2 regions of the Martinezella sp. CNPSo 3964 genome follow, and region 1 is predicted to be linked to the other one. Evidence: riboswitches for the same ligand, from Rfam matches in the RefSeq annotation. Region 1 holds a riboswitch; the other holds the start of a gene.
The links. Region 1 has a riboswitch for FMN ahead of ribB (3,4-dihydroxy-2-butanone-4-phosphate synthase). Riboswitches for the same ligand answer to the same signal wherever they lie in the genome.
Positions count from the first base shown of each region.

Region 1 (9,587 bases):
CGTATGTCCCTTCGAAAGCACGAACCTGTCCCGGTCAGGATGTTTCGGCTGGTCCGGCCAGATGCGCAGCACGCGGAAATACAGCGCGGTCAGGAGATCGATCACCGACATCTCGCCGCCAATATGTCCCGCACCTGCTTCATAGACCGCTTGGAGGTCTCGCAGGCGTATCTGGCGGGCAACCCGCTCAAGTTCGGAAGGCTCCATCGTTTCCTCGTGTGCATAAATATTCATGTATTTATATTTTTGCACAGGAAGGCGGTTAGTCAAGCCCCGTAGAGTGACATATTGCAAAACCGGCAGCCGGAAACTCGGTTGACAGGGCTAAAGCGAATTGATAATGAATTTTCCAGCAAGCGTGAATAAATATTCGTGCTTGAGGAAATATTGGCTGCTGGCCCTAATCTCCAGGGAGGAATGATGGTGGCGATCAACGTCAGCGAAGAAAAGCATCCGTCCGCGACTTGGCTGAGCAAGCTCACCGGCGCCACCGGACCGCTTGTCGGATTGCTTGCTCTTTGCGTTTTCCTGAGCCTCAGCACCGACGCATTTCTTTCGCTCCGCAACGGCCTCAACATTCTCGATCAGATCACCGTGCTTGGGATCATGGCCGTCGGCATGACCTTCGTCATTCTGATCGGCGGCATTGACCTTTCAGTCGGTTCGGTCCTGGCGCTGGCCATGATGGTCATGGGCTGGACGGCAAATATTGCCGGCCTGCCGCTTGTCGCGGGGATTGCAGTCGCGCTCGTCGCTTCCGCGGTCAGCGGGCTGATCGTCGGACTTCTCGTGACCCTGTTCAGGGTTCCGGCCTTTATTGCGACGCTGGCAATGATGTCAGCCGCACGCGGCGTCGCGAACATGATCACCGACGGTCAGCAGATCGTGGGGTTTCCCGACTGGTTCATGATGCTCGCGATCGATCGCCATTTCGGCGTGCTGACCGCGACGGTTTTCCTGATGCTGGCGGTTGTCGCCGTGGCCTGGGTGTTCCTTCACTTCCGCTCGGAGGGGCGCATGCTCTATGCCGTGGGCGGCAATCCGGAAGTCGCTCGTCTCGCCGGCATCAATGTTCAGCTCGTGACGATCGCCGTCTATGTCGCAAGTGCGGTGCTGGCCGGTCTGGCCGGTATCGTGCTTGCAGCCCGCCTCGACTCCGTTCAGCCGTCCAGCGGCTTTGGATATGAACTCGATACGATTGCGGCCGTCGTCATTGGTGGCACCTCTCTTTCCGGCGGATCAGGCGGCATCGGCGGCACGCTCATCGGCGTGCTGATCATCGGCGTCCTGCGCAACGGCCTCAATCTGCTCAACGTCTCGCCATTCCTGCAGCAGGTCATCATCGGCATCGTCATCGTACTTGCAGTCGGTGCGGAAACGATCCGCAGGCGGCGGGCCTGATATTCGGGTCCGCGCCCGGCGGACCTCAACGATTTCCTCTCCGAGAGGTTTGGAGCGGATCATTTGCCCGAGGGGGAGGACATACCCAAGGGTTCACTGAAAAAAGGAGGAAATGAAATGAAATTTGCGCGCATTCTTCTGGCTTCGGCCGCCGTATTGGCGATGTCATTGGGTTCCGTTCAGGCGAAAGACACCAAGAAGATCGGCCTAGCCGTCGCAAACCTGCAGGCGAACTTCTTCAACCAGATCAAGCAGTCCGTCGAGGATGAGGCCAAGAAGCGGGGCATTCAGGTCGTGACCGTGGATGCCAAGGGCGATGGCCCGACCCAGATCAACCAGATCCAGGATCTCCTGACCCAGAACATCGATGCCCTGATCTATATTCCGGCCGGTGCTGCTGCGGCAAGCGTTCCCGTCAAGCTTGCCAAGAATGCCGGCATTCCGGTCGTCAACGTCGACCGCAACGCCGATGGCGCCCCCGGCGACACCTTCCTCGCCACGGATTCCGTCGCGTCGGCCAAGGCCGTTTGCGACTACATCCTCAAGCAGGCCGGCGGCAAGGGCAAGATGGTCATCATCCATGGTCAGAAGGGCACGACGCCGGAAGTCGACCGCAGCAAGGGTTGCGCGGAATCGCTGAAGGCAAATCCCGGCGTGAAGGTGGTTGCCGAGCAATATTCCAACATGTGGGCCCAGGACGAGGGCTTCCAGATCATGCAGAACATGCTGCAGGCAAATCCGGATGTATCGATCGTGTTTGCCCAGGCCGATGCGCTCGCACTCGGCGCCGCGCAGGCGATCAAGGTGGCAAACCCGTCCCAGAAGATCGTCGTCGGCGGCTTTGACGGCGATACGGCGGCTCTCGAAGCACTCAGCAAGGGCGTCTTCGACGTCACCGCGACACAGCAGACGCAGAAGATGGGCCGCGATGCGGTCGCCAATGCCGTCAAGCTCGTCGCCGGTGAAAAGGTGCCTGCAGTACAGCTGATGGACGCGACGCTGACGACCAAGGAAAACGTGGCCGGCTTCATCGCCAACCATCCGTAATCGTGCCGAAGTCTTGAGGAGGTATGCCGTGACTGAGCCCGTTCTTTCCCTGAGGAGCATATCCAAGCGCTACGGACCGCTTCAGGTGCTGAAGAATGTCAGCCTTGATGTCTATCCGGGTGAGGTGGTCGCGCTTCTCGGTGAAAACGGCGCCGGCAAGTCGACATTGTCGGGCATCATCGCCGGATCACGCACGCCCTCCGAGGGAACAATGACATGGCTGGGGCAGCCCTATGCCCCAGCCACTCCACGCGAGGCGATCGACAAGGGTGTCGTCCTGATCCATCAGGAATTGCAGCTCCTGCCGCATCTTTCGATCGCCGAAAATGTCTTCATCGGGCGATGGCCGATGAGGAACGGGGCTGTCGATCGCCCCCAGATGATCAGGCGTGCGCAGGAACAGCTTGCACGCCTCAACCTGCATATACCGGCGACGCGAAAGGTTGCCGGTCTGTCGACGGCCAATCAGCAGCTCATCGAAATCGCCAAGGCGCTGGCGCTCAATGCCAAGCTGCTAATCCTCGACGAACCGACCGCCGCGCTCGGTGGAGCGGAGACCGAAGCCCTGTTCGAGCAGGTAAGAAAGCTTCGGTCAGAAGGCGTGGGGATCGTCTACATTTCGCACCGCATGGAGGAGATCAAGCAGATCACCGATCGCATCGTCGTCCTGCGCGATGGCGAGCGCGTCCAGGAGTTTGCCGACAGTGCCACACCGGTTCGCACGATCGTCGAAAGCATGGTCGGTCGTTCTCTGGACCGGATGTTCCCGGCTCTTCCCGAGCCGACTGACCGGGCGGTGCTGCAGGTTAGTGGGCTGACTTCTCCCGACAATTCATTTCGGGACGTGACGTTCGACGTTCGGGCCGGCGAGATCCTCGGCATTGCCGGGTTGGTTGGTGCCGGCCGCACGGAACTCGTGCGTGCCATTTCCGGGGCAGATCCGATTAGCGCCGGTTCGATCAGGCTGGAGGGCAAGGAGCTCAAGCTTCGTGATCCGGCGGATGCGATCGCAAGGGGTATCGTCATGGTGCCCGAGGATCGCAAGGAACAGGGCCTCGTCGTCGGTCATCGCATCGGCGAGAACATCATCTACGCCAATCTCGACAAGCTCGGCGGGCGTTGGATCACGTCGCGCGTCAAGCGTGCCTTTGCCGAAAAGGCCGTGGCGAAGTTCGGCGTCAAGGGCCGCGCCGAGCAATATGCCTCGGACCTGTCGGGCGGCAACCAGCAAAAGGTCGTCATCGCAAAATGGCTGATGCGCGATCCCAAGGTCGTCGTCCTCGATGAGCCGACCCGAGGTATCGATGTCGGCGCCAGAGCAAGCATCTACGACATCATCGTGAACCTGGCCAAGCAGGGGGTGGCGGTCATCGTCGTCAGCTCCGACCTCGAGGAGGTTCTTGGCGTCTCCAACCGTATTCTCGTGCTCGCCCAGGGCAAGCAGGCGGGCATTTTGAACCGTGACGAGGCCAATGATGTCTCGGTCATGGAACTTGCGACAATCTAGAGCATTTCCAGGAAAAGTACGCAGCAGTTTTCCGCCCGGAATGCGTAAAGAAACAATAACATAGGGCATTTTCGCGATTCGAAGAAAAGCGGAAACGCTCCAGGCAAACAGAAAGGAAGAGCGGTGTCCGACATCACTCTGAACGCCCCGAAACTTTTCGATCTCAAGGGACAGGTCGCGCTCGTGACCGGCGCAGGAAGCGGGATCGGGCAGCGCATCGCAATCGGCCTTGCCCAATGCGGCGCCGATGTCGCACTTCTTGACCGTCGCTCCGACGACGGTTTGGCGAACACGGCTTCGCACATCAAGGCTGCCGGTCGCCGCTCCATCCAGATTGCGGCCGATGTCACCAGCAAATCTTCTCTTGAGGAGGCGGTTGCCCGTACCGAAGCGGAACTCGGCGCACTGACGCTTGCCGTCAATGCCGCCGGTATCGCCAACGCCAATCCTGCCGAGGAGATGGAGGAAGACCAGTACCAGACATTGATGGACATCAATCTGAAGGGTGTCTTCCTGTCGTGCCAGGCAGAAGCGCGCGCCATGCTGAAGAATGGACGTGGATCGATCGTCAACATCGCCTCCATGTCCGGCGTCATCGTCAATCGCGGCCTGAGCCAGGCGCATTATAACGCTTCCAAGGCCGGCGTGATCCATATGTCGAAGTCGCTCGCGATGGAGTGGGTCGGCCGCGGCATTCGCGTCAACACCATCTCGCCGGGATATACCGCAACGCCGATGAACACGCGTCCGGAGATGGTTCACCAGACCAAGCTCTTCGAGGAGCAGACGCCGATGCAGCGCATGGCAACGGTCGATGAGATGGTCGGTCCCGCCGTCTTTCTGCTGTCGAATGCCGCGAGCTTCGTGACGGGCGTCGACCTGCTCGTCGACGGCGGCTTCTGCTGCTGGTGATGCGATGAAGAAACTGATTGCAGGCAACTGGAAAATGAACGGTCTCGCTTCCTCCCTGGCTGAGATCGAGGCGCTGAAGGGAATAACGGGCGAGGCGGCGTGCGACATCGTCGTCTGCCCGCCCTTCACGCTGGTGGAAAAGGCGGCCGAATGTGCCGCAGGTTCGGCGATTGCCGTCGGCGCGCAGGATTGCCACGCGCAGGCCGCGGGCGCCTTCACCGGAGACGTCTCCGCCGAAATGCTCGCCGAAATCGGCGCTCGCTTTGTCATTCTGGGACATTCCGAACGGCGTTCGGCCTACGGCGAGGCAGATGCCGCAGTCGCGAGGAAGGCTATTGCAGTCCACAAGGCGGGACTGACGAGCATTATTTGCGTCGGCGAAACGCGCGAAGAACGGGATGAGGGACGAGCGATCGAAGTCGTTCGTGCCCAGCTTGAGGGATCGATTCCCGACACAGCGACCAATGCGAACATGGCGATCGCCTATGAACCGGTATGGGCGATCGGAACCGGATTGGTTCCGACCCTTGAGCAGATCGAAGAGGTGCATTCGTCCATCCGGCAGACGCTCGAAAGACGGCTGGGAGAAGACGGGCAGGGTGTCAGGATTCTCTACGGCGGCTCGGTCAAGGCATCAAATGCAAAGGCGATCTTTGGCGTTTCCAACGTCGATGGTGCTCTCGTCGGAGGGGCGTCGCTGAAGGCATCGGAGTTCGCCGGGATTATTTCGGCTACCGTTTGAAGTCGCCAGCAACAGGCGGGGCGATCAGCCCTGGAGTCGACGCCTGGCATGGCTGTCACCGCGAAAGGAATAGGAAATGCAACGCTTCGAAAACAAGACCGTCGTCATTACCGGCGCGAGCCGCGGCATCGGTGCTGCGATCGCCAGGCGGTTCGCGCGCGAGGGTGCCAATCTCGTGGTCTCGGCCAATGAGGATTCCGTCCACGCGGTTGCTGATGGGATCAAGGCTGACGGCGGAAAGGCGATTTCCTTCGTTGGAGACGTGACGGACAAGGTCAGCGTGAAGGGTCTTTACGAGGCTGCCGAAGCGGCTTTCGGCGCCGTTGACGTATCGATCCAGAATGCCGGCGTCATCACCATTGCCCGCGTCGAGGACATGACCGAGGGCGAATGGGACAAGGTCATGGCGGTCAACACCAAAGGCGTCTTCCTTTGCGCCCAGGAGGCGATTGCCCGCATGCGCAAGCATGGGCGCGGCGGCCGGATCATCAATACTGCCTCCGGCCAGGCGCGCGACGGCTTCATCTACACACCGCATTATGCGGCATCGAAGATGGGCGTCGTCGGCATTACCCAGAGCTTGGCAAAGGAAGTCGCGACCGAGGGAATTACCGTGAACGCCTTCTGCCCCGGGATCATCGAAACCGATATGTGGGCCTATAACGATCAGGCATGGGGCAAGCTGTTGGGCAATTACGGTCCCGGCGAGCTCATGAAGGAATGGGTCGAGGGCATTCCGATGAAACGGGCCGGATCGGGCGAAGACGTTGCAGGTCTCGTCACTTTCCTTGCCAGCGACGATGCCGCCTATATCACCGGCCAGACGATCAATGTCGACGGCGGCCTGATCATGTCTTAGTTCGACAATGAGGAACGGTGCGTTCAATGGGCGGATCGGATTCTCGACAATTCGGCGATCAATGCCTCTTGCGGAACCAGGCATTGATCCCTTATCTTTTACGTGTTCTCAGGGCGGGGTGTAATTCCCCACCGGCGGTATGGGGAGCTTCCTCGAGCCCGCGAGCGCCTTCCGGTTATCGGAAGGGTCAGCAGATCCGGTGAGATGCCGGAGCCGACGGTCATAGTCCGGATGGAAGGGAGCAACGCAGGAGACGCTGCTTCATGGTGGCGTTCACATGCTTGTTCGCCCAAGGGAAAATGGTGGCTTTAACCGGCCATGCACGCCGTTCCAAGCGGCAACCCTTGAAAGGCAGGAAAATGACAATTTCGAAAATTGAAGATGCGATCGCTGCGATTGCGCGGGGAGAGATCATTGTGGTTGTCGATGATCGCGACCGCGAAAACGAAGGCGATCTGGTGATTGCTGCGGAAGCGGTCACGCCGCAGGCAATCGCTTTCATGATGAACCATGCCCGCGGTCTCATCTGCGTTCCGATGGAGGGCGAAAGGCTCGACGAGCTCGATATTCCGCTGATGGTGCCGCGCAACACCGAAGTCCTCAAGACCGCGTTTACCGTTTCGGTCGACTACATCCCGGAAACCACGACCGGAATATCCGCCGCCGACAGAGCGGCAACCGTTCGTGCCCTCGTCAGGGACGGATCGCGCCCGGAGGAGTTTGCCCGGCCCGGTCATATCTTTCCGCTTCGCGCGCATCCAAACGGTGTCCTGTCGCGTCCCGGCCATACGGAAGCAGCGGTGGATCTTGCCAGGCTTGCCGGCCTATCACCAGCCGGTGTCATCTGCGAAGTGGCGAATGACGACGGCACGATGGCGCGCCTCCCCGAGCTTGAAGTTTTCGCCGAGCGGCATGGCCTCCACCTTGTCACGATCGAGGATCTCATCGCCTACAGGGCTGCGATCGCTCCTTTCAAGGCTGCCTGATCGTTCCGATACAGCCCATCCTGATGATCCCGCCCGGATCGATATTTGCCCGAGGCTCTCCTATGCTCCTTGAGGGGCAAGGAGAGCCTTTTTCAGCCGATGAATATGTCCGGCGCCAATTCCGCAGCAGCCGCCGACCATCGTCGCGCCAGCATCGACCCACGAGCAGGCGAAGCGTGAATAGGCGTCATCGTTCAGATCCTCTCGGGTCGCGTGAAGGCCCTCGTTGGCAGCGGACTCGCCTTGCTCTCCCTCGAAGGCATTGGCATAGACGCCGATTTGCAGATTGTTGCCGTCCCGCTTGAAAATCTCCGCTGCCGTATCGACGGCCTTTCGCATGACTTCCGGTTTGCTGCAGTTGAACAGAAGTGCGTCGGCGCCAGATGACGCCGCCCACTGAGCCGCATCCTCGACGGCTTCGCCGGATCGAAGCTTGGGAGAGGCGCCATTCCTCTGCGCGGCGTCATCCGCGAGTGTGAAGGAGATCCAGAACGGCTTGCCGGTGCCAGCAACCGCAGTCCGAACCGCCTCTCCCTCCGCGATCAGGCTAAGGGTTTCGCCAAGCCAGACATCGACATAGGGATCAAGGTTTTCGACCAGAACCTTGAGATAGTCTTGTACCCGAGACGCGTCGAAATTCTGCGGCTCGTAGGAGCCGAAGATGGGCGGCAACGAACCGGCGACCAGGACCTTTCGATCCTTGCAGGCATCGGCGGCGTCGCGCGCCAGCCGACCAGAAAGGGCGATGAGGTCGGCTCCTTCCTTCCGGAATCGCTCCTCGCCAATGTGAAAGGGCACGAGCGCGTAGCTGTTCGTCGTGATGACGTCCGAGCCGGCAGCGATGAATTCGCCATGGACCTGCCGGACGATCTCCGGCGAATTGACGAGCGCCAGCGCCGACCACTCCGGCTGCTTCAATTCCGCGCCGAGACGCAGCAGTTCGCGGCTCATGCCGCCATCGAGGATCAACAGTTTGCTCATGAATAGGATCTCCAGAATGGCTCGGATCTGCGGAGAGGTTTCATCTCTCCCTCGCGCCGTGGGTTAGCGCCGCACCGGCACCTGCGCTTCCAGAAAGCGGAAGCTTCGCGCGATGATGGCTGTAAGGATGAGATAGAAAACGGTAACGACGATCAGCGGTTCGTAGACGAGCAGCGTGTCCTGGCGAACCTTGGTGGCAACGGCATAGAGATCCATTACCGTCACCGTGAAGGCGAGCGGTGTCGCCTTCAGCTGCATGACGATTTCGCCGCCGATCGTCGGCAATGCGATACGAATGGCGCGCGGCAGCCAGATGCGCCGCGTCAGCGTGAAGGGACGCATGCCGAATGCGCGGCCGGCTTCCAGCTCGCCTTTCGGGACGGCGAGCAAGGCGCCGCGCAACACCTCCGCTTCGTAGGCCGCATAATTCAGCGTGAAGCTCACTGCGGCGAAGAAGAAGCCTTCGCGCAGGATAGGCCAGAACAGGCTCTGGCGGATACCCGGGATCATCGGCAGAAGAGAGCCAACGCCATAATAGAGCAGCCAGAGCTGTATCAGCAGCGGCGTGCCCCGGAAGAAGGTGCAGTAGCCGCGGGCAAGGCTTCGCAGGATCGGGCCGCCGCTGACCTGGGCGAAGGCCAGGCCGATCGCGATGATGAAGCCGAAGACGACGGAAATCGCAAGCAGCGACAGCGTCTGCACGGCTCCCGTCAACAGGAGCGGCCAATAGGATGATATCCATGAGAAAGTCATGCCAACATCCCTTACGCAAGCTTCGGCTGGCCGCGCCGCACCCGTCGCTCGACCAGATTGAATATGGCGTTCGAGACGAGTGTCAGAGCGAGATAGATGAGGGCGGAGGCGAGGAAAAAGATGAAATAATGCTTGGTGCTTGCGCCGGCGAGACGTGTGGCGAGAGCCAGTTCCTGGTAGCCGACGACTGCGACGAGAGCGCTGTCCTTCGTCACTGACATCCACAGATTGGCAAGACCGGGTAGAGCGTTCGGCAGTAGGGCGGGCAGGATGATGCGACGGAAACGCAGCCGCGGCCCCATGCCGAAAGCCTTGGCCGCCTCGATCTGGCCGACGGGGATCGCCAAGATCGCGCCGCGCAACACCTCCGTCATATAGGCACCCTGCACGAAACCGAGC
Region 1 is NZ_JBXSOW010000004.1:118,419-128,005, forward strand. Features, by position in the region: gene AC13Q5_RS14490 (transketolase) at 1-207, opposite strand, end outside; gene AC13Q5_RS14495 (ABC transporter permease) at 421-1,401, shown strand; gene AC13Q5_RS14500 (sugar ABC transporter substrate-binding protein) at 1,519-2,448, shown strand; gene AC13Q5_RS14505 (sugar ABC transporter ATP-binding protein) at 2,477-3,955, shown strand; gene AC13Q5_RS14510 (SDR family oxidoreductase) at 4,079-4,867, shown strand; gene tpiA (triose-phosphate isomerase) at 4,872-5,609, shown strand; gene AC13Q5_RS14520 (SDR family oxidoreductase) at 5,686-6,468, shown strand; FMN riboswitch at 6,569-6,715, shown strand; gene ribB (3,4-dihydroxy-2-butanone-4-phosphate synthase) at 6,828-7,454, shown strand; gene AC13Q5_RS14530 (homocysteine S-methyltransferase family protein) at 7,515-8,435, opposite strand; gene AC13Q5_RS14535 (ABC transporter permease) at 8,499-9,188, opposite strand; gene AC13Q5_RS14540 (ABC transporter permease) at 9,200-9,587, opposite strand, start outside.

Region 2 (9,587 bases), on a different contig from region 1:
GCTTCGACGGCTATTGCGGCCGCAGAACCGAGCGCTGATCTCATCGCTGCCGCCAAGAAGGAAGGCACGCTGACCACCATCGCCCTGCCCCACAACTGGTGCGGTTATGGTGACCTGATCGCTGCTTTCAAGGCGAAGTACGGCATCGAAGTGAACGAACTGAACCCGGATGCCGGTTCGGGCGATGAAGTCGAAGCAATCCGCGCCAACAAGGGCAACACCGGCCCGCAGGCTCCGGACGTGATCGACGTCGGTCTCTCCTTCGGCCCGACCGCCAAGAAGGAAGGCCTGCTGCAGCCGTACAAGGTTTCCACCTGGGATTCCATTCCGGACAGCGCCAAGGATGCCGAAGGCTATTGGTATGGCGATTACTACGGCGTTCTCTCCTTCGTCACCAACAAGGACGTCGTGAAGAACCCGCCGAAGGACTGGGCTGACCTCCTGAAGCCGGAATATGCCAACACCGTTTCGCTCGCAGGTGACCCGCGCACGTCGAACCAGGCCGTTCAGGCAGTCTACGCCGCTGGCCTCGCTGCCGGCGAGAAGGATGCCACCAAGGTCGGTGAAGCCGGCCTCGGCTATTTCGCCAAGCTGAACAAGGCCGGCAACTTCGTTCCGGTTATCGGCAAGTCGGCTTCGCTCGCACAGGGCGCAACACCGATCGTTGTCGCATGGGACTACAACGGTCTTTCCTGGCGCGACAGCCTGAACGGCAACCCGCCGGTTGACGTCACCGTTCCGGCTTCGGGCGTTATCGCCGGTGTCTACGTTCAGGCGATCTCGGCTTTTGCTCCGCATCCGAACGCTGCCAAGCTCTGGATGGAGTTCCTCTATTCCGACGAAGGACAGATCGGCTGGCTGAAGGGCTATTGCCACCCGATCCGCTTCAACGACCTGGCGAAGAACAAGAAGGTCCCCCAGGAGCTTCTCGACAAGCTGCCGCCGGCTGCCGCCTATGAAAAGGCTGTATTCCCGACGCTCGACGAGCAGGATGCCGGCAAGGCCGCCATCACCACCAAGTGGGACTCTGTCGTCGGTTCGAACGTGCAGTAATTTCAGCCAACATGACCTCCCCGCTTCGGCGGGGAGGTTTTCCGTTTTCTGACGCCGCGGATTGGGCCAATCATGAGCATCGTCACAACATCGACAGTCAGTTCCACTCCCATGATCAACAAGCGCGTGGTTGTCGACTGGCTGGGCATAGCGCCCTTCCTGATCTTCGCGCTGCTGTTCCTGATTCTCCCGACGATCTATCTGATCGCGGGCGCCTTTCTAACGCCCGACGGCAGCCTGACGCTGAAGAATATCGGCGATCTTTTCACCAAATCGATCTGGGATTCATACTGGATCAGCATCAAGGTCTCGGTCGCATCTTCTCTTGGTGGCGCGCTGATCGGCTTCTACCTTGCATGGGCCTTGGTCATGGGCGGCTTGCCGAACTGGGTACGCCATACGTTCCTGACCTTTTCCGGCGTCGCCTCCAACTTTGCCGGCGTGCCACTGGCATTCGCATTCATCGCCACGATCGGCCGCCTCGGCCTCGTGACCGTGTTGATGAGAGACTGGTTGGGCTTCAATCTCTATGCGACGGGCTTCAATCTCTACAGCTTCATCGGCCTGACCGTCACCTACATGTATTTTCAGATCCCGCTGATGGTGCTGATCATCACGCCCGCTCTGGACGGCATGAAGAAGGAATGGCGCGAAGCCGCCTCCATCCTTGGAGCAACCAATCGGCAATATTGGCTCATGGTGGCATTCCCCATCCTCTGGCCGAGCTTGCTTGGCACGACCCTACTGCTCTTCGCCAACGCCTTCGGCGCGATCGCGACTGCAATCGCCCTGACCGGCAGCTCGCTGAACATCATCCCGATCCAGCTCTACGCGCAGATCCGCGGTGACGTCCTGCACAACGCCAATCTCGGCTATGCGATGGCCCTCGGCATGATCGTCATCACCGGTATTTCCAACGTCATTTACATCATCATGCGCATGCGCGCAGAACGGTGGCAGAAATGAAGCTGCAGAAATTCTTCGCCTGGATCGCGGTCGTCATCGGCGCCATCTATTTCATCGTTCCGCTCATCGGCACGCTGGAATTCTCGCTGCGCATGCGCCGCGACGCCTATAGTTTCGACGCCTACGCATCGGTCTTTTCCGATGCGCACTTCCTCTATGCGTTCGGCTATTCCATGCTCATGGCCGTGCTGACCATCATCGTCGGCATGCTGCTCGTCGTGCCCACGGCCTATTGGGTCCGGCTTCGCCTGCCGCAGCTGCGCCCGATCGTCGAATTCATCACGCTGATGCCGCTCGTCATCCCGGCAATCGTCATCGTCTTCGGCTATCTGCGCCTCTACAATTCGTCGTCCATCCTGCCCCTGACAGGCTTCGAGCAGACCACGAACTTCCTTCTCGTTTGCTCCTATATTGTCTTGTCGCTCCCCTATATGTATCGTTCGGTTGATACGGCGATGCGCACGATCGATGTCGGCACCCTGACGGAAGCGGCGGAAAGCCTTGGCGCGAAGTGGACGACCATCATGTTCCGCTGCATCTTCCCCAATGTCATGAGCGGCGTTCTCTCCGGCGCCTTCATCACACTGGCGATCGTCATGGGCGAATTCACGATGGCGTCATTGCTCAATCGGCCGGCTTTCGGCCCTTACATGCAGCTCGTCGGCGCCAACCAGGCTTACCAGTCCTCGGCACTGGCCATCATCGCGCTTGCAGTGACCTGGCTCAGCATGGGCTTTCTGCAGCTCGTTTCCCGCTTCTCCAAATTGGCTCCGGTTAAGGCGTAAGGCTTCTCACCATGGCTTTTCTCGAACTCACCCACATCAAGAAGTCCTTCGGCGACGTCCACGTCGTTCACGATTTCAACATGAACATCGAAAAAGGAGAATTCATCTCCTTCCTCGGACCATCGGGCTGCGGCAAGACGACCGTGCTGCGGATGATCGCCGGTTTCGAAAATCCTACCGCCGGCACCCTGTCGATCAACGGCAAGGATCAACGGGCGTTGAAACCGAACCAGCGCAATATCGGCATGGTATTCCAGGCCTATGCTCTGTTTCCGAACATGACGGTGCATGACAACGTCGCCTTCGGCCTCAAGGTCGCCGGCATGGCGAAGCCCGACATCGACAAGCGCGTCAAGGAGATGCTTGCCCTCATCAAGCTCGATCATCTCGCCGGCCGCTACCCCTACCAGATGTCCGGCGGCCAGCAGCAGCGCGTGGCGCTCGCCCGCGCCATCGCCGTCAAGCCGCAGGTCCTCCTGCTTGACGAGCCGCTTTCGGCCCTCGACGCCAAGATCCGCATCTCGCTGCGCGAGGAAATCCGCGCCATCCAGCAGCAGCTCGGCATCACCACGGTTTTCGTCACACACGATCAGGAAGAAGCTCTGTCCATCTCCGACCGTATCGTCGTCATGAATGCCGGCCGTGCCGACCAGATCGGCACGCCTTTCGAAATCTACAACACGCCGGCAACCCGCTTTGTCGCGTCCTTCGTCGGCACGCTGAACCTGATCGAAGGCAAGGTCATCGATCCGGACAGCAATCGCATCATGATTGGCGATCAGGGCGTCACCCTGAAGCAGTCGGTCACGGCCTACAAGCCGGGCGATACCGTATCGCTCGCCCTGCGTCCGGAAGCCGGCTCTCTGGCGGAATCGGCCAAGGGCGACACGGCGCTGACCGGCGAAGTCTCGTCGGCGCACTTCCTGGGTTCGGTCATTCGCACCCGCATGAATGTCGCTGGCAACACGATTTCCTTCGACATGTTCAACAGCCCGGGGATGATGCCTCCGAGCGTTGGCGAGAAGGTGACGCTGCGCTTCGCCTCGTCCGACCTGCTCGTCATTCAGGATTGAGAATGGCCCCTGCGCCGCAGGTAAACTTTGAAAAATTATTCGCAAACGCCGGGTCAAAAGCCCGGCGTTTTTCTTTGATTTCCATGAGGGAAAGCATCTATAGTCCACGCGTTCTCAGGGCGGGGTGCAATTCCCCACCGGCGGTATGGGGATCTTCCCCGAGCCCGCGAGCGCCTTCCGAGCTTTCGGAAGGGTCAGCAGATCCGGTGAAATACCGGAGCCGACGGTATAGTCCGGATGGAAGAGAGCAAGCAGGGTCGCACCTCCTCCGTACGGGGAGTGCCGCGTTCATGCGTGTTCGCCCAAGGGATAATTGACAACAACCCTTGAAAGGCAAAATTCATGACCATTTCGATTTCTACCCAGCCGAGCCGCATTGCGATCATTCGGGCTCGCTGGCATGCCGACATCGTCGATCGCTCGGTCGACTCCTTCGTTGCCGAATGGCAGACGGTGGAAGGCGCATCGCCGATCGATATCTTCGATGTACCCGGCGCGCTTGAGATTCCGCTGCATGCACAGACGCTCGCCCGCAATGGCCGTTATTCCGCAATCGTTGCCACCGCTTTCGTTGTCGACGGCGGCATCTATCGCCATGAATTCGTCGCCAATACCGTTCTCGATGCGATGATGCGCGTGCAGCTGGATACCGGTGTGCCTATCCTTTCTGCAGTCCTGACGCCGCATCACTTCCAGGAGTCGGAAGCCCATATCCAGTTCTTCAAGGAACATTTCATCATCAAGGGCCGTGAAGTGGCCAGCGCCTGCCGCCATATCCTTTCGGAGCGCGCCAAGCTGCTGCCGGCCGTCACGGTCTGACCAGCATGGTGGAGGCGCAGCGAAAGCCCGCCTCCACCTTTAAAAGGGAGAAACGTCAGTGACCGTCCTACGCATCATCCCGAACCTGCCTACCGCCGATCCCGCCACGGCCCGTCTTTTCTACCAAGACCTGCTCGGCCTCGATATCGTCATGGATCACGGCTGGATCGTCACCTTCGCGTCCGAAGCGGCAACAGTACCGCAGATCAGCGTTGCCAGCGAAGGCGGTTCGGGAACGCTCGTCCCCGATCTCTCCATCGAAGTCGATAATGTCGACGCGCTCTATCAGCGCGCCACCTCCATGGGCTTCGGAATATTGTATGACCTGACAGACGAACCCTGGGGTGTCCGCCGGTTCTATGTCCGCGATCCCTTCGGCAAGGTCGTCAATATCCTGTCCCATCGCTGATACGGAGCGCGGCGCTCCAAATGGGCAGACCCGCCGCAACCTTGCTATCGCAGATCGAGATTGAATGTGGTGCGTTCAGCCGGCCAGACCGATTCCGAATAGGTGATCGGCACCCTGTCGGTATCCGCATCCACCTTGCGCGTCACCAGCAGCGGCGCGGATTTCGGCTGGCGCAGGATCCGTGCCTCGTCCGCCGTCGGCATGCGCGCCTCGATCTCCGTTGACAAGCGCTCATAGTCGGTGACGCCATAGCTGGCGAGTGCCGCCGAGATCGTCGCATGCTGCAATCTGGCCTTGTCGAAGTCGGGAAAACGTTCGGCCGGATAATAGGAATCGCCCAATTCGACCGGAATGCCATCAGCCGTCATGACGCCGCGACGATGGATGACCATTACCCCAACCGCCAGCTTCAGATAGCTGGCAATACGTTCCGTCGCCGGCACGATCTCATGGACGAGCAACTCGCCACCCGGCTCGAAACCCTGCTCGATCAGGTTCTTGTGAAAGCGCGTGCGCTTCGACAGCGTATAGTCGAGCACGCCCCTGTGAACGAAGGTTCCCCGTCCCTGCTCGGCACGTACCAGCCCACGCTGTTCCAGATGGCCCAGCGCCTGACGCACGGTGAATCGACTGACGCCGAAGCGCTGCATCATCTCGGGCTCGGTCGGCAATTTCTCTCCGGGCGCGAAAGTCCCGGCGGCAATATCAGCCGCCAGGATCTCGCCGATCTGATGCCAGAGGGCGCTGCCGCCCTTGCGGTCGATCGTCTCCATGTCAGATGCGCTTCTCGAGCCGGAACAACAGCTTGTATTCGGCCGGATAGCTCAAGGCGTCGAGAATGCTCGGATAATATTTGCGGTCCTTGGTTGCGCGCACGAAACCGTCATAGCCGAAACGCCTGACAGAAACATCGAAGCCGGCAGCCGTGAACGCCTCGATATAGTCCTGCGGAGAGCGATCCTGCATCGGCGCATTACTGTTGTTGCCGATAAGCTCAAGCCATTTCGGCCAAAGCGGCATTTCATTGTGGCAGCCGGTCACAGCGTAGTAGACGCCCCCATTGCGCATGGCACGGAACATCCCCTCGGCATGCTCTTTCAGTTGCGGCAGCAGATAGATCACCTCATAGCTGAAGGCAACGTCGAAGCTGTCGGCAAAAGGCGATAAATCAGTCGTCACATGAAACTGCAGCGGCATGTTGCCGACAGCTTCCACAGCGGCAGCCACGGACTCCGAAGCGATATCGATGCCGACGCCGCGTCGGAACGGCCGCATGGCATAAAGCAGCCGCAGAAAGCCGCCCCGGTTACAGCCGAAGTCCAGGACAGTCTTCGAGGAGAAATCCCGCTCTGGCACCGTCTCGATGAAATGCCGCCAATAGGGGCTGTGCGATTCCGCCATTGCGGTATCGCCCTGCGGATCCTTGTGCCAGGTTGCGTAAGTGGAGGCTGCGTTTGTCATGATGGGCTCGCTGTTGGAGTTGACTGAACCCTTGATAGCGAAGTCCCATGACAGCCGTATGAATTCGTCCGGACGACCGGACTAGTGGCGACAATCTTCTAATCGTGATCGGCCCTCGCCTACTGCACGCAATCCACCATCCATTGCACGCCGAACCGATCCGTCAGCTTGCCGTAATAGCTACCCCAAGGCTGGACGGCGAGCGGCGTCGTCACTGTGCCGCCTTCAGCCAATCGGGCAAACATCCTTTCAGTGCTCTCCCAGTCATCCGTCATGAGCATATGGGCGGAACCTCGCATCGGCTCTGCGTCGTGATTGTCCGAAGCGAAGAACATGACGCCTGGTCCTTCAAAGCGAGCATGCATTACCCTGCCCCGCATTGCCTCGTGGGCAAGCGGTATCCCATCCGCACCGTGCCGGATCAACAGCGTCACCTGGCCAAGCCCGCAGGTCGTATAGAAGACAAGCGCGTCCTCACAATGCGTCGTGAAAAACAGATAATTGGCGAGTTGCATCTCCTGCCTCCCCTTGTTGCCGAACGAGCGGCCCACGCGGCCGCCCGGTATTGTTACCGATTAACTCATCTCAGGCGCGATGAGCGTCGACTGCGGGCGCTGCGGCGCTCGCAATGGCGCCGACAAGATCGGCATTGCTGTAGCTTTGTCCCGCAATGCCCCAGGCACCCTCGGGCGCATAGACGATATTCGACCAGATGTGCTCGCGCTTGATCCGCCCCTCCGCGGCCCGCTCGACGACATCGGTCGCCCTTGCAATGAAAGCACGTTTGGCGTCGGCAGTCGCGAGTGCGATTTCGGGCAGTTTGAGTTCGATAAAGGCCGCGGCAACGGGCTTTCCGGCCGCCAGCACATGTTCTGCCGGAAGCACATTGATCGAACCGATGACATTGGCCGTCATGAATTCATTCCCGGTCAATCCGGCAACGTCGAGGACGGCATCTGTCAATCCGGCGAAAGCTTGCGCCTGCGCTTCGGAGGAAAGCAGCCCTTCGGATACGGTAAGTGTAATAGGCATGGGATATCTCCTTGTTGGACCTGCGCCGGCAAATGATATATACCGATCACTCTTTAACGATACACATCGATCACTCTCTATGCAACAGATAAAGAGAGATCACTCTTAATGGAGGCGGCAGTGCGCTACAGCGCCGAACATAAGGAAGAAACCCGGACGCGGGTCGTCGCGGCGGCGGGGCAAGTCTTTCGCAAGGAAGGCTATGGCGGCGCGGGCATCGACGCGCTGACGAAAGCGGCCGGCGTTACCAACGGCGCATTCTACGGACACTTCAAGTCCAAGAGCGAAGCGTTTCGCACCGCGGTCGTGGAAGGGTTGGAGGAATTGCGTCAAGCGATCCTGACACTCAGGCAAAACCAGCCGAAAGACTGGTTGAAGGCGCTTGCCGGCTTCTATCTCGGCTACAAGCGGACCTGCGATCTCGGCGACAGCTGCACGCTGCCGAGCCTTTCCCCCGACGTGATGCGGGCCGATGAGGAAACACGCCGCGTCTATACGGTAGAGTTGAGAAAGTTGATCGCGGATGTCGCCGCCGGCCTGCCGGAGAGCACAAGCTCCGGAGAAACAACGGCGGAAGATCGTGCCATCGTTCTTCTCGCAACGCTGAGCGGCGGCCTAACGCTTGCCCGCGCCGTCTCCGATCCCGCCCTTTCCGCCCAAATAGCCAAAGCCATCGAGCGGGCCGCTCTGGCGGCAGACAATCCCTCGCAGCCGCAAGGCAAATGACGATACAGGTCACACAATGACGGGATAGCCGAGACGAAGTTCGTCACTTCGTCTCGGCGGGGCCGTTTACGCTCGGATCGCCTTGTCATCCGCATCGAAACGATGCATCTGGCTCGCATCCGGCGTCGCATAGACCATCTCGTCCGGCTCATATTTATGTTCGCCGAAAAGACGCGCAGTCAGAAGACCGGTGGCCTCGGATTCGAGATAGATGATCGTATCGGCACCGAGATGCTCGACATGGATGACCTTGGCTGCCCATGTGCCCTGATCGCGCGACAGCGTGATATGTTCGGGGCGGATGCCAACGGTCTTGGCACCGCTTTCGCCGAGTCGTTCTGAAGGGATGAAATTCATCTGCGGCGAGCCGATGAAGCCGGCAACGAAGGTATTGGCCGGACGGTTATAAAGCTCCATCGGCGAACCGATCTGCTCGATCGCACCGGCATTGAGCACGACGATCTTGTCGGCAAGCGTCATCGCCTCGACCTGGTCGTGGGTGACGTAGATCATCGTCGCCTTCAGGCTGCGATGCAGCCGGGCGATCTCCAGGCGGGTCTGGACGCGCAGCGCCGCATCGAGGTTCGAGAGCGGCTCATCGAAAAGGAAAAGCTCGGGTTCGCGCACGATGGCACGGCCGATTGCGACACGCTGACGCTGGCCACCGGAGAGCTCCGATGGGCGGCGGCCGAGATAGGGCGCAAGCGACAGCATCCCGGACGCCTTCTCGACCCGGCTGTCGATTTCGGCCTTCGGCGTGCCGGCCTGCTTGAGGCCCAGACCCATATTGTCCTTGACGGTCAGATGCGGATAGAGCGCATAGGACTGGAAGACCATCGAGATGCCGCGCTTTGCCGGAGGAGTGACGGTCACATCCTGGCCGTTGATCAGCACGGCGCCGGAGGTCACGTCCTCGAGACCGGCGATGCTGCGCAGGAGGGTCGACTTGCCGCAGCCGGAAGGACCCACGAAGATGACGAACTCACCATCCTTTACCTCGAGGTCGATGCCCTTCAGCACGTCATGCGTACCATAGGCCTTGCGGATGGATTTCAGTTGAAGCGATCCCACAGTCTTTTGTCCTTATAGATAAACGGGCTTGCCGGTGCGCACGCTCTCATCGGCGGCAAGGCATATGCGCAGCGATTGAACGGCATCGTCCATATGGCGATTGAGGTCGATATCCTCGCGGATGGCCTTCAGCATGAAGGCCTGCTCGAAGTCGCAGAGCTCCTGATGGCCCGGTTCGCCATCCATATGCAG
Region 2 is NZ_JBXSOW010000002.1:192,658-202,244, forward strand. Features, by position in the region: gene AC13Q5_RS07525 (ABC transporter substrate-binding protein) at 1-1,053, shown strand, start outside; gene AC13Q5_RS07530 (ABC transporter permease) at 1,126-2,019, shown strand; gene AC13Q5_RS07535 (ABC transporter permease) at 2,016-2,804, shown strand; gene AC13Q5_RS07540 (ABC transporter ATP-binding protein) at 2,816-3,877, shown strand; FMN riboswitch at 3,984-4,130, shown strand; gene AC13Q5_RS07545 (6,7-dimethyl-8-ribityllumazine synthase) at 4,220-4,696, shown strand; gene AC13Q5_RS07550 (VOC family protein) at 4,755-5,105, shown strand; gene phnF (phosphonate metabolism transcriptional regulator PhnF) at 5,150-5,878, opposite strand; gene AC13Q5_RS07560 (class I SAM-dependent methyltransferase) at 5,880-6,566, opposite strand; gene AC13Q5_RS07565 (VOC family protein) at 6,686-7,081, opposite strand; gene AC13Q5_RS07570 (tautomerase family protein) at 7,152-7,598, opposite strand; gene AC13Q5_RS07575 (TetR/AcrR family transcriptional regulator) at 7,719-8,324, shown strand; gene AC13Q5_RS07580 (ABC transporter ATP-binding protein) at 8,391-9,395, opposite strand; gene AC13Q5_RS07585 (Gfo/Idh/MocA family protein) at 9,408-9,587, opposite strand, start outside.
Region 2: it holds a riboswitch for FMN, as region 1 does, so the genes downstream of both, AC13Q5_RS07545 (6,7-dimethyl-8-ribityllumazine synthase) here and ribB (3,4-dihydroxy-2-butanone-4-phosphate synthase) in region 1, are expected to answer to the same signal.